3 regions of the Pseudomonas sp. FW507-12TSA genome follow, and region 3 is predicted to be linked to each of the others. Evidence: riboswitches for the same ligand, from Rfam matches in the RefSeq annotation. Region 3 holds a riboswitch; each other region holds the start of a gene.
What was found. Region 3 has a riboswitch for cobalamin ahead of AC3WK8_RS26365 (TonB-dependent receptor plug domain-containing protein). Riboswitches for the same ligand answer to the same signal wherever they lie in the genome.
Positions count from the first base shown of each region.

Region 1: it holds a riboswitch for cobalamin, as region 3 does, so the genes downstream of both, cobW (cobalamin biosynthesis protein CobW) here and AC3WK8_RS26365 (TonB-dependent receptor plug domain-containing protein) in region 3, are expected to answer to the same signal.
Region 2: it holds a riboswitch for cobalamin, as region 3 does, so the genes downstream of both, cobO (cob(I)yrinic acid a,c-diamide adenosyltransferase) here and AC3WK8_RS26365 (TonB-dependent receptor plug domain-containing protein) in region 3, are expected to answer to the same signal.

Region 1 is NZ_JBYSWT010000003.1:97,995-102,577, forward strand. It holds gene AC3WK8_RS04115 (CbtA family protein) at 1-357, opposite strand, end outside; gene AC3WK8_RS04120 (CbtB domain-containing protein) at 368-556, opposite strand; cobalamin riboswitch at 654-873, opposite strand; cobalamin riboswitch at 959-1,168, shown strand; gene cobW (cobalamin biosynthesis protein CobW) at 1,266-2,333, shown strand; gene cobN (cobaltochelatase subunit CobN) at 2,337-4,583, shown strand, end outside.
Region 2 is NZ_JBYSWT010000038.1:46,989-51,571, reverse strand. It holds gene AC3WK8_RS27975 (cobyrinic acid a,c-diamide synthase CobB) at 1-1,301, opposite strand, end outside; gene cobO (cob(I)yrinic acid a,c-diamide adenosyltransferase) at 1,312-1,923, opposite strand; cobalamin riboswitch at 2,005-2,241, opposite strand; gene AC3WK8_RS27965 (hypothetical protein) at 2,408-2,989, shown strand; gene AC3WK8_RS27960 (PQQ-dependent sugar dehydrogenase) at 3,059-4,378, shown strand; gene AC3WK8_RS27955 (class I SAM-dependent methyltransferase) at 4,381-4,583, opposite strand, start outside.
Region 3 is NZ_JBYSWT010000034.1:26,684-31,266, forward strand. It holds gene AC3WK8_RS26360 ((2Fe-2S) ferredoxin domain-containing protein) at 1-63, opposite strand, end outside; gene AC3WK8_RS26365 (TonB-dependent receptor plug domain-containing protein) at 75-1,991, opposite strand; cobalamin riboswitch at 2,145-2,346, opposite strand; gene AC3WK8_RS26370 (arginine N-succinyltransferase) at 2,568-3,635, opposite strand; gene AC3WK8_RS26375 (arginine N-succinyltransferase) at 3,679-4,583, opposite strand, start outside.

The DNA.
Region 1 (4,583 bases), on a different contig from region 3:
GCAGAAGGTGGCGTAGCCGGCCAGGCCCCAGAGCAGGCCCTGGGAAGTGCGGCTCGGTGCGCGCAGGGTGTAGAGGCCTGCCAGCATCAGGGCGAAGCCCACGGCGACCACCAGGTTGCCGCCGGTGGTGGACAGGACTCGCTGCCAGCCGTCCTCCGGTTCCCAGGCTTCTTCATCGTGGACGTGCCCGGCCATGGCGCCCGGGGCGTGTTCATGGACTGCCTCGGTGGCCGGGGCCTTTTCGTAGGTTTCCGCCTGGAGAATCAATGGCGCGACCCAGAAGCTTTGCAGCAAGGTCAGCAGCAGGGCGGCCAGCAGCCCGGTGAAGCCTGCGGTTTGCGCGATACGCTTGATCATCGGACGGGTCTCAGTGGCAAGGGAAGGCGGCGCTGTGGCGGGTGTCGTGGGCGGCGTTGTGCACTGCCTCGATATGCGAGAAGCCGGCGAAGTACACCAGGCAGGCGCCAAGGATCGAGGCACCGATGGCGGCTACCAGGCGCTGGCTCAGGGTGGCGGTGCTGCTGGCGGAATGGCTGGTGCTGCTGATGATCGACATGGCGCGTTCCCTTGGGTTTGTCAGCGGGAAGCGGCGCAGGAAAACCCCGCGTGGCGTTCACGCAGGGTTTGCAACAGCGCCCGCCCACCGCGGGTTTGTTATTCGTGTATTGCGGGCCGGTCTCCGGGCTCGCGAGGGGCAGGGCGGGTCATGCCATGCCGGCAAGTGTCGCCTTCCCATGCCCAGGGCACAGTGGATCTGACACTTCGCTCGCTTACCGTTGCGGGGGCAGCACCGGACTGGTCATCGCGGCAAGCGCGTGATTCACCGGTTTCCCGTTTCACCCTGTGAAGGGCACCCGTAACAAGTTGTGTAGCAAATCATGGGCAAGGGAGCGCCGTCAATCGCCGGTTGGCACGGGAAGCCGCCGCATATGTGCATTGACCGTCCTCCGCGCTCTGCGTAGCCTTGCGCCTTCGAGGTTCTTCGGCCAGCGGTCGAAGCTAAGACGGGAACGCGGTAGAAGCCGCGGCTGCCCCCGCAACTGTGAAGGGTTCCATTCCTGCACGGCCACTGCCTGGCGTCCATGACGCTGGCGGGAAGGCACAGGAAGCGTCAGTCCTGGACTGGCAAGCCCCCAGCCAGGAGACCTGCCTCGACCCAGATTCTCACTACAACCGGGCGGGGTGATCCGGTGGCGAAATCAGCACCTGGCCCGCGCCGTGCCTGTCGTCCCGTATGCCCGCCTCCTTCGCCAAAAGGGCATCCGATGAAAACACTGGCCAAACTTCCCGTCACCATCGTCACCGGCTTCCTGGGCTCGGGCAAGACCACCTTGCTGCGGCACATGCTGGACAACGCCCAGGGCCGTCGTATCGCGGTGATCGTCAACGAGTTCGGCGAACTGGGCATCGACGGCGAGATCCTCAAGCAGTGCTCCATCGGCTGCACCGAGGAAGAGGCCAGCGGCCGGGTCTTCGAATTGGCCAACGGCTGCCTGTGCTGCACCGTGCAGGAAGAATTCTTCCCGGTGATGCGTGAACTGGTGGCCCGCCGTGGCGACCTGGACCATATCCTCATCGAAACCAGCGGCCTGGCCCTGCCCAAGCCCCTGGTGCAAGCCTTCCAGTGGCCGGAAATCCGCAGCGCCTGCACCGTCGATGCGGTGATCACCGTGGTCGACAGCCCGGCCGTGGCCGCCGGCACCTTCGCCGCCTTCCCGGACCAGGTGGACGCCCAGCGCAAGCTCGACCCCAACCTGGACCACGAGTCGCCACTGCACGAGCTGTTCGCCGACCAGTTGTCCAGCGCCGACCTGGTGATCCTCAACAAGACCGACCTGATCGACCCGGCCGACCTGGCCAAGGTCCGCCAGGAAGTGGCCGAGGAGCTGCCGCCGGCGGTCAAGGTGATCGAGGCCAGCAGCGGGCGCCTGCCCCTGGACGTACTGCTGGGCGTGGGTGCCGGTTCCGAGGAGCACATCGACAGCCGTCACAGCCACCATGACCACCACCATGACGGCGACGATCATGATGACCATGACCACGACGCCTTCGACTCGATCTCCATCGAGCTGCCCGAGGCCGACGAAAGCCTGCTGCTCGATGCCCTGACCCAACTGGTGGTCAAGCACGGCATCCTGCGGGTCAAGGGTTTTGCGGCGATCCCCGGCAAGCCGATGCGCCTGCTGCTCCAGGGCGTGGGCACCCGTTTCGACAAGCACTTCGACCGCAAGTGGGGCGCTGATGAGAAACGCATCACCCGCCTGGTGCTGATCGGCCAGGAACTGGATGCAACCCAGCTGGAAGCGCAACTGCGCGCCGCCCTGGGCGCCTGACCCATGCACCTGCTCAGGACCCAGCCCGGCGGATTCGTGTCGGATGACAACATCGCCGACCTTGGACAAACCCCCGCCGAGCTGGTGATCCTGTGCAGCGGCGACTCCAGCCTGGCGCTGCTGGCCGAGGCCGCCGAGCAACTGCCAGCGGACTACCCCAGCTTTCGCCTGGCCAACCCGATGCAGGTGCAGAACCACGCCTCGGTGGACCTGTACGTCGACCAGGTGCTGCGCCATGCCAAGGTCATCCTGATTTCCCTGCACGGTGGCATCGCCTACTGGCGTTATGGCGTCGAGCAACTGGTGGAGCTGTCCCGGCGCGGGGTGCAACTGATCCTGGTGCCGGGGGACGACCGGCCCGACCCGGAGCTCAGCGACCTGAGCACGGTGTCGGCCGTGGAGCGCGACCGCCTGTGGCAGTTCCTGCGACAGGGCGGGCGAGAAAATGCGTTGAATTTCTACCGCTGCCTGAGCGGCTTGCTGGGGCGCGATTACTCCTGGAGCGAACCGCAGGTGCTGCCGCGCACCGCGCTCTATCACCCGGCCAGGAGCCAGGCCAGCCTGGCGGATTGGCAGGCCCACTGGCAGCCCGGCCAGGCGGTGGCGGCGCTGCTGTTCTATCGCTCGCACTTGCAGGCGGCCAACACCGCATTCATCGACCTGTTCTGCCAGCGCCTTGCGGCTGCCGGTCTCAACCCCTTGCCGATCGCCGTGGCCAGCCTCAAGGAGCCTGGCTGCCTGGCGCAGGTGCAAGACTGGCTGGATGAGACCGGTGCGGGAGTGATCCTCAACACCACCGGTTTCGCCCAGTCCAGCCCCGAGGCGCCGCACCTGCGACCGTTTCGCCGCGACATCCCGGTGATCCAGGCCATCTGCGCCCAGGACAACGAGCCGGGCTGGCAGGCCAGCGAACAGGGCCTGGGCCCACGGGACCTGGCCATGCACATCGCCTTGCCCGAACTGGATGGACGCATCATCAGCCGGCCTATCAGCTTCAAGGACCTGGCCTGGCGCAGTGAGCGCAGCCAGTCGGACGTGGTCTGCTACCGCGGCCAGCCCGAGCGCATGGACTTCGTCGCCCGGCTGGCAAGCAACTGGGTCGAGCTGGGCCGCCTGGACAACCACCAGAAGCGCATCGCCCTGGTCCTGGCCAACTACCCGACCCGCGACGGGCGCATCGGCAACGGCGTGGGCCTGGATACTCCGGCGGCGGCGCTGAACATTCTCAAGGCCTTGCAGGCCGAGGGTTATCCGCTGCCTGGCGAGCTGCCGGCCAGCGGCACCGAGCTGATCCAGCAATTGCTCGGTGGCGTCAGCAACGATCTGGACAGCCTCGACCTGCGCCCTTGCCAGCAGAGCCTGGCCCTGGACGATTACCAGCGCCTGTTCCAGGCACTGCCCGAGGTCAATCGCCAAGCGGTGCTGGAGCGCTGGGGCGCCCCGGAGCAGGACCCGATGTTCCGCAACGGGCGGCTGATGGTCGCTGGCCTGCGCCTGGGCCTGACTTTCATCGGCATCCAGCCGGCCCGGGGTTACCAGGTCGACCCCAGCGCGGTGTACCACGACCCGGACCTGGTGCCGCCCCATGCCTACCTGGCGTTCTATTTCTGGCTGCGCCAGGTCTACGGCGCCCACGCAGTGATCCACGTCGGCAAGCACGGCAACCTCGAGTGGCTGCCGGGCAAGGGCGTCGGCCTGTCGGCCCAGTGCTGGCCGGACGCCTTGCTGGGGCCGCTGCCGAACATCTACCCGTTCATCGTCAACGACCCAGGGGAGGGTGCCCAGGCCAAGCGCCGGACCCAGGCGGTGATCATCGATCACCTGATGCCGCCCCTGACCCGCGCCGAAACCTATGGCCCGCTGCGTAACCTGGAGTTGTTGGCCGACGAGTATTACGAGGCCCAGTTGCTCGACCCGCGCCGCGCCCGGGAGCTGCAACGGGACATCTTGCGCCTGGTGCGCGAGACCCAGATCGACCGCGAGCTGCAACTGGACGGACCACTGGAAGGCGAAGCCGATGCGGCGCTCTGGCTGCCACGGCTGGACACCTACCTGTGCGATCTCAAGGAATCGCAGATCCGCGACGGCCTGCATGTGTTCGGCGAGTCGCCAGAAGGGCGCTTGCGCATCGATACGTTGCTGGCCCTGCTGCGCATCCCTCGGGGGGATGGCAAGGGCGCCCACGCCAGCCTGTTGCGGGCCCTGGCCAAGGCCTTCGAGTTGGGGTTCGATCCGCTGGATTGCGCCCTG
Region 2 (4,583 bases), on a different contig from region 3:
CCTGGCCGGGGTGCGAACAACGCCGCCACCGCCACGGGATTGGATGGGAAGTAGAAGTGCACATAGGAGGCGGTCATGCGCCCGTCGCGATACACCGCCTCGGCACCCCGGCCACCATTGGGACTCGCCCCCCGGGCGATGGGCGCAAGCTCGGTACTGGTCAGGGAATGATGATAGGTATGCCCGCGCAGACTACCGTCCGGCAGGTCCACTGCCTGCAAGGCCAGGGCCGCCAGGCGCTTCTGCATCACCGCCTCGCCGGGCAACAGCCCCAGGAGCTCGGCACGCTGGCCTTCGACATCGGTCAGGGCATCGAGCAGGTACAGCATCCCGCCGCATTCGGCGAGCAGTGGCTTGCCGGCGGCGTGATGGGCGCGGATGGCCGCGAGCATGCCACTATTGCTCGCGAGTGCCTGATGGTGCAGCTCGGGGTAACCGCCAGGCAGGTACAGGCTGTCGGCCGCCGGCAACTCACTATCGTGGATCGGCGAGAAGAAACTCAGTTGCGCGCCCATCGCTCGCAGCAGGTCGAGGCTGGCGCCGTAGGTGAAGGCGAATGCCTCATCCCGCGCCACGGCGATCCGCACGCCCTCCAGCAGCGGCTCGCAGGCCACCGGAGCCGGCGCGGCAAACCCCACCGCCGGCGGCAGCGCCACCTGGCAACTGCTGGCCAAGGCCTCGGCAGCGGCATCCAGGCGCAGATCCAGGTCATTGAGTTCATTGGCCTGGACCAGGCCCAGATGGCGGCTGGGCAGCTCGATCGAGGTTTCCCGGGACAAGGCTCCATACCAGCGCAACCCCTCGGTCAGGCTGCCTTCGAGCAGTTGCGCATGGCGCAAGGTCCCCACACGGTTGGCCAACACGCCGGCGAACGGCAGGTCCGGCTGGTAGCGCGCCAGACCCAGGGCCAGGGCGCCGAAAGTCTGGGCCATGGCGGTGCCATCGATCACCCCCAGCACCGGTACGCCGAAATGCCGTGCCAGATCCGCGCTCGATGGCGTGCCATCGAACAATCCCATGACGCCCTCGATCAGGATCAGGTCGGCCTCGCCGGCGGCCTCCCACAGCAGGCGGCGACTTTCCTGCTCGCCCACCATCCACATGTCCAGCTGGTACACCGGGGCACCGCTGGCACGCTCGAGAATCATCGGATCGAGAAAATCCGGACCGCACTTGAACACCCGCACCTTGCGCCCCTGGTTACGGTGCAGGCGCGCCAGGGCGGCGGTCACGGTGGTCTTGCCCTGGCCGGATGCCGGAGCGGCGATCAATACCGCCGGGCAATGACGAACATCATTCATGGGTTCACGCTCACAGCTCGATGCCCTTCTGCGCCTTGATACCGGCCTGGAAGGCGTGCTTGACCATGCCCATTTCGGTGACGGTGTCGGCCAGTTCGAGCATTTCCGGCTTGGCCCCGCGCCCGGTCACCACCACGTGCTGCATCGGCGGACGGGCCTGCAGGTCGCTGAGCACCTGATCCAGGTCCAGGTAACCATGCTTGAGGGCAATGTTCAGCTCATCGAGTACCACCAGGCCGATCTGCGGATCGCGCAACAGCTCCCGGGAAACCGCCCAGGCGGCCTCGGCGGCGGCGATGTCGCGCTGGCGATCCTGGGTCTCCCACGTGAAGCCCTCGCCCATCACATGGAACCGTACCTGCTCGGGAAAGCGCCGGAAGAACAGCTCTTCGCCTGTGCTTTCGCGGCCCTTGATGAATTGCACCACGCCACAATGCATGCCATGCCCCATGGACCGTGCCAGCATGCCGAAGGCCGAACTGCTCTTGCCTTTGCCGTTGCCGGTCAGGACCAGCAACAGCCCGCATTCATTGGGCGAGTTGGCGATACGCTCGTCGATCACCGCTTTTTTGCGCAGCATGCGCGCCAGATGACGTTCGTCACGCTCGAGGGATTCACTCATGGAGCAGCTCTCCGTTGGGGCTTGGGGAACGGGGGGCAGGAATGGAAATGGACGGCGCAAGCCTGGCATCGCCCTCCGTGATGCCGTTGGATGAATCAGGCCGGTCTCCGGGCTCGTGAGCGGCACCACTGCCGGACTGCGCGCCTTCCCATGCCTGCTTTCGACACAGTGGCACTTGCGCAATCTTGACTCACCTACCGTTGCGGGGGCAGCGCCGGAATCGTCGCCGGCTCCATCGCTGGAACGGGCCCTGACCGGCTTCCCTGTTTCACTCTGTCGACCCGGGAGTCACAGAGCACCTGAAACAAGTCGCGAAGGTTAGAGGGTTGGGAATGGAGCGTCAATGAAGCGGCCCGCCGCACCCAACGGAAAACTGCACTGCATCAACAAACTGACGCCAATCTTGTGCCACACTGAAAGCAGTGATATCAAATAGCCACTTTCAGGACATGACGTCCCGTCACAACAATAAGGGGTGAGTTCGATGCAAGGCATGATCATCAGCAATCCAAGGCTGGAATTCCTGCGACCGATGCTGGAGCGCTGGTTCGATTGCATTGACCGCTACAACGCGATTCGCGGCGATAACGAAACCCCTTACTGGTTCGACGAGCAGGCCAACCTGGGACTGCTCTCGGCCGCGGCCTGGATGGCCGAGATGGTGACCCTGGAACGCAGCCCCAGCAAGAAGCAGCTCGAAGAAGGTGCGCGCAATGCCCGTACCGATCTGTACCTGGCCACCAAGGAAGAACGTGCCTACATCCAGGCCACCCAGCGCTGGCCACGAGTCAACAACCTGGCCCTGACCCAGGCCCTGCAGGATATCGCCAATGCAGCGAAGACCATCAGCCACCCCAGCGACCTGAAGCTTGGCTGCCTGTTCGTCGCACCTCAAAAGGCCCAGCACAGCGCGACCCCCGAGGAACTGCAAGACATGCTCGACGACCTGCAGAAGGAACACTGCTGCGCCGTGGCCTGGTACTTCCCGTATGCCTACCGCAAGCTGCACAACGAAGCCGGCCACTACCACCCCGGAGTGGCGGTATTGTTCAAGGAAGCTCGCTAAACACAAGGAACCCCAGGGCGCCCATGCTTCTCTATGATTGAATGTTCGCGCACTCATAGGGATATCAGCATGCTCAAGCCTCGCCATACCTTGCTCATCGCCATCGCCGCCGGCCTCGCCGCCTGCGGCGAAACCTCCAGCCTGCAGGTTGCGGACGGCACCGGCCCGAACCCCAAGCTGCCGGAACCCAACCCCACCCTGATCCCCACGCTGAACATCGCTCCGGCCATCGGTTGGCCCGAGGGAGCGAAACCGCTGGCCGCCAGCGGAACCCAGGTCAGCGCCTTCGCCGAGAATCTCGATCATCCACGCTGGCTCTATGTACTGCCTAACGGGGACGTGCTGGTGGCGGAAACCAACGCTCCACCCAAACCGGACGACAGCCGGGGCATCCGCGGCTGGGTAGCCGGCAAGGTGATGGGGCGCGCCGGGGCCACGGTTCCCAGCGCCAACCGCATCACCCTGTTGCGCGATGCCGACCACGACGGCGTGGCGGAGACGCGCAGCGTCTTCCTGGAGAACCTCAATTCACCCTTCGGCATGACCCTGGTGGGCAACGATCTGTATGTAGCCGATACCGACAAGCTGCTGCGCTTTCCCTACCAGAGCGGTGACACCAGGATCAGCGCCAGGGCCACCAAGGTAGTGGACCTGCCCGGCGGTACGCTGAATCACCACTGGACCAAGAATGTCATCGCCAGCAAGGATGGCAGCAAGCTGTACGTCACCGTCGGCTCGAACAGCAATGTCGGCGAAAACGGCCTGGACAAGGAAGAAGGCCGGGCAGCGATCTGGGAAGTGGACCGTGCCAGCGGCCAGCATCGCTTGTTCGCCACTGGGCTGCGCAACCCCAACGGCCTGGCCTGGGAGCCAGTCAGCGGAGCCCTCTGGACAGCGGTGAACGAACGGGACGAGATCGGCAGCGACCTGGTGCCCGACTACATCACATCGGTCAAGGATGGTGCCTTCTACGGCTGGCCCTTCAGCTACTACGGCCAGCACGTGGACGTACGGGTCAAACCCCAGGATCCGGCACTGGTGGCCAAGGCAATTGCCCCGGACTACGCCGTAGGGCCGCACACGGCCTCGCTGGGCCTGGCGTTCGCCACTGGCAGCAAGCTGCCCGCGCCCTTCACCGAAGGCGCGTTCATCGGCCAGCACGGCTCCTGGAACCGCAAGCCCCACAGTGGCTACAAAGTGCTCTTCGTGCCGTTCAGCGGCGGCAAGCCCCAAGGACAGCCGATCGACCTGCTCAGCGGCTTTCTAGATGCCGACAAAAACGCCATGGGGCGCCCGGTAGGAGTGGTGATCGACCAGCAAGGGGCCCTGCTGGTCGCAGATGACGTCGGCAACAAGATCTGGCGCGTGAGCGCTGCCAAGAAGCCCTGAGTTCAGCGCTTGCGGCACAGGGTCAGGCCATCCCCCAGGGGCAGCAGCGACAAATCGATACGCGGGTCATCCTTGAGGGCACGATTGAGCGCCTGGATGGCCCGGGTATCCTCGCTGGCAGGAGCCACCTCCAACACCCGCCCGCTCCACAAGGTGTTATCGAACACGGCCAGCCCCCCGGTACGCAGCAAGCGCAGCGCGAACT
Region 3 (4,583 bases):
GCCGAGGGCGCCACCCAGCAGACCGGGACCGACGAACAACACCCGTTGATAGTGTTCATGCATGTCGGTCGGCCTCAGAAGCGGTAGGTGTAGCGCACTTCGGTGGTGAAGGGGCGCCCCAGGTTGTCCAGCGCTGGCGTGTCGTTGGTCATGCTGGTGGCGTAGTCGCGGTCGAACAGGTTCTCCACCAGCAGGCTCAGGCGATGCTGCTGGGCCGTGTCGAGGTAGCGATAGGCGTCGGCATCCACCACCGAGTAATGGCCGTAGTCGAGCTTGCGTGGACTGTCGATCTGGCCGATATAGCGAATCGCGCCGCCCACGCCCCACATGCGGTCCTGCGATTCGAAGCCCAGGCGCGAGCGGGCGAAGAACCCGGGGATGTTGCTCAGGGTCACGTTGCGTGACTCGACCAGGTTGCGGGTCATGTCGGCGGACAGGTTCCATTGCGGGCTGAACTGCCAGCGTCCGTCCACCTCGATGCCCCGGACCCTGACCTGTTTGTCACCGTTGACGAATTGTTTGTTGTCCAGGGCAATCAGGTCGTCGATCTTGCGCCGGTAGGCGGTGATGCTGGCATTGAATTCACCGGCCAGCAGGCTGCCCTTGTAGTCCAGGCCCAGTTCGGCGTTGACGCTCTTTTCCGGCTTGAGGTTGCGGTTGCCTTTTTCATTGGGTTCATTGGCGAACAACTGCTCGGCGTTGGGCAGCTTGAAGGCATTGCCGTACTGGCCGCGCAGTTGCCAGTTGGGCGTGAGGTCGTACAGCGAGGTGAGCATGCCCACCGTGGCACTCTCGCCGCCGCTGATTTTCTCGTGGCGCACGCCGATGCTCGGGTGCCAGTCCGGCAGGGCTTCGAACACCGGGCGCAACTGGGTATACAGGGCGTTGGCCTGGGCCTTGTTGTCGTCGATCTTGAGTACGTCGTCCTGGCCCTTGAACCACTGGTTGTCGGTGCCGAACACCAGCACATGGCCGCCGTCCAGCTCGGCCTTGCCCTCGGCCTGCACGCCCCAGTCGGTGAAGCCCCAGTAGTCGTTGTGGTTGATGACCTTGATGCCGCCATCATCGTTGCTGTTGATACGGGTGTAGCGCGTGTCCCAATCGTTGACATGGCCCTTGACGAAGTAGCTGAAGCGTTCGCCCAGGCGTTGCTCGAAGGTGGCGGTGGCGATCTGCTGGACCCGGTCGTTGGTGGTCTTCTTGTTGTTCGCGGCGCGGGCGAAATCCAGGTTGGCGTCGGTGTACTGGTAGAACAGCTCCAGGCGCGAGTCGTCGCCGAACCCCTGGATCGCCTTGGCGCCGAAGGTGGTCACCTCATAGGAACGCTTCTTGTCGTGGGTATTTTTGTAGGCGCTGTTGCGAAACGGCTGGTAGCCGTCGGAGACGTTGTGGCTGACATAGGCCAGCAAGCCGAGATCGCCCAGGCCGTTGCTGACGATGCGTTCCGCCCGGGCATCGCCGCTCCTGCCCATGAAGCTGTCCAGGCCCAGGTTGACTTCGCCGGAGGCGTCGCGGGTCTGTGGGCTACGGGTGACGATGTTGATCACCCCGGACACCGCCTGGGTGCCGAACAGCAGGCTCTGCCCGCCCTTGAGCACTTCGATGCGCTCGATGGCGTTGGCTGGCAGGGTATCCAGGTACAGGCCGCCGTACAGGCGGTTGTTCAGGCGCACGCCATCGAGCAGGATCAGCGTGTCATCGTTGCGCCCACCCAGCAGCGAATAGGTGCCGTAGTCGAAGGGGCCGTTCTTGGGCGCCACGTAGAGGCCCGGCACGTACATCTGCAGGACCCGGGTGATGTCGCTGCTGGGGCCGGCGCGTTCGATCTGCTGGCGATCGATGATTTCCACTTTGCTGCCGTACTTGGCCATCTCGGCCACGGTGGTGGACTCCACCGACGGGGCGGAGACGAACTGCTGGTCGAGCTTCAGGGAGGTGTCGTCCGCCAGCAGCCAGGGGCTGAACAGGCAGCCGAGCAGGGCGCCGCCCATGGAACGGCGCGCAGCGCGCCAGTCGCGCGCAAGGGAAGTGTCTGTTGTTGTCATTGTTGGTCTTCTCGAAAGTATCTTCGGGAAGCACGCAGGGAGAAGGTGGCAGGCACGCGCACGCGCCCACACCGGCCCATGCCCGCCCACCGCAGGATTGCCAAACAGATGCTTCAGGCCGGTCTCCGGGCTTGCGAGGCTGGCTGCATTCGCCTTCCCATACCTTGGGTACAGTGGCGTGTTGAATGCAGCACTCGCTTACCGTTGCGGGGGCAGCACCGGACTTGCCCCTGGGGGCGCACCGGTTTCCCGTTTCACCTCACGCACGGCGGCGTGAGGCACCTGAAACAGGGCGGCATCTGAACATCCGTCCGGCCGTTCGTCAATCCTGTGGCCGACACGATCGCGCCCACTGCGTAGTCATGCCGTTATCGCCCAGCCCAGTTCCGGTAGCCGCTGCTGAGCCTGCGAAGCTGTGCCAAGGCCCGCGGGGCCTTGATTGTGGAGTGCGCAAGGTTTGCGCTCGCTGCGTGGTCGTGCGCAGCCTGCGGCAGCGGCTATACCAAGCGGGTTTGCCCGGCGTTACCAGGCAATGGCGGGGGAGGTGCGTACCTGGGCCTGGCCACCGGCATCGGCGGGGCAGGCCAGCAGTGGCACCGCACGCACCGAGTCACCGGGCTGCAGTTGCAGGCGCTTGGTGGCCTGGCGGTCCACCAGCAGGCAGCCGGCCACCAGGCGCCCGGGCGCGGCGGTGATGCGGCAGCTCTCCAGGCGCCGGTTGTGGATCAGCCACATCGGCGCCTGCTCGTCCGGGTTGCCCACCAGCAACGGCAGGACCTGGCTTTCACGCACGCTGCGGATCTTCGCCACTTCGGCCTCGATCAGCGGGCCACCGTCGAACACATCGATGCAGCCCTGGTGGCTGAAACCTTCGTCGTGCAGGATGCCCACCGCCTGTTCGGTGCTGGCGTGGGCCTGGCCGATGGCCGCCTGGGCCTGTGGGCTGAGCAGGCAGGTATAGAGCGGTTGGCGCGGCATCAGCTCGGCGATGGAGGACTTGCCGCCATGGCTGGACAGGCGGTTGGCCTGCTGGAAATCCATCTTGAAGAAATGCCGCCCCAGGCTGTCCCAGAACGGCGAGCAACCTTGGCTGTCGACCTGGCCGCGCAACTCCACCACCAGCTTGTCGCCGAACAGCGCCGGGTACTCGGCGACGAACAGCAAGCGCGCCGTGGACAGCAGGCGCCCGGTATAGCCCTGGCGCAGGTCGTGGCGCAGGAACAGCGAGCACAGCTGGGATTGCCCGGCCATGTCGTTGCTCAAGAACAGGGTCGGGATCTGTTTCTCGATACCCAGTCCCGGGGCGCTGCCGCGAGTGATGCCGAGCCGGTAGTTGTAGCAGGGCTCGCGCAGGCCGATGGCACCGCTCAAGCCACAGATGCCGATCACCTGCTGCTCGTCATCTTCCAGCACGAACAGGTAGTCGGCGTCGGCGCGTTCCACCTGGCCGGCGAACGTGCGTTGGGCCCAGCGCACCCGATGGTCCAGGCGCTCGGGGTCGGTGCTGAGGTTGTCCAGTTCTCGCTGGCTGCCACCCAGCAGGCGCAGCAGCGCGGGCAGGTCGGAGACGCGAATCGGGCGCACGATCATGCACGGGCTCCTGGCAATGCCACGGTTGCGAGTCGATAAGGGGTCATAGCGCAATGCTCCGCACGGCAGCGCCGGGCTCCAGTTGCAAGGCCTGGAACATCTCCTGGCCAAGACCGATACGTTCCTCTGGAGCTTCGTCGAGCAGCGCGACGATGGCGCGGAAACCTTGCAGGCGGTCGTTGCTCAACAGCCATGGGCGGCCCCGGCCGCTCTGCGCGGCGAAGTAGCTGGTGGCGATCCGGCTCTGGATGATCGAGCGCAGTTCGTTGGTGCGCGCCTGCAGGGTCGGCCCGGCATCGAACAGGTCGACGTACTGGGTCGGGGCGAAACCTTCGTCCACCAGGATGTCGCAGGCTTCCCGGGCGTCGGGATGGATGCGGCCGATGCAGTCCTGGGCCGCCTGCGCCAGCATCGGGATGTAGATCGGGTACTGGGGCATCAGCTCGACCAGGAACCCGCGTCCCTGCAGGGCGCACAGGCGCTCGGCCTCGACATAGGGCAGGTCGAAGAAATGCTGGCCCACCGCCTCCCAGAACGGTGATTGGCCGTCGGTGTCGCTGTAGCCGACGATTTCGCTGATGCAGCTGTCGGCGAAACGCTGGGGGTGGGCGGCGATGAACAGCAAGCGGGCCCGGGAGGTCAGTTGCGCCAGGGGGCTGCCGGCCAGCTCGACGTCCATGTGGAAGCTGCGCAGCAGGGTCTGCTCGCTCAGGTCGTGGCACAGCGACAGGGTCGGCACTCCATGCTGGATGTCCAGCTCCCGCGAGCTGCTGATGAACGGGCGGTTGCGCAGGCTGTAGAACGGTTCGCTGAAGCCGGCCGTGGCCAGGATGTCGGAGCAGCCATGCAGCCGGCCGGTGGCGGGATCTTCGAGGACGAAGAAATAGTTCTCCGGCCCCTGGCCGGCCTCGGCCTCGGCCTTGGCGAAGGACGCCAGGGAGTCGAGGA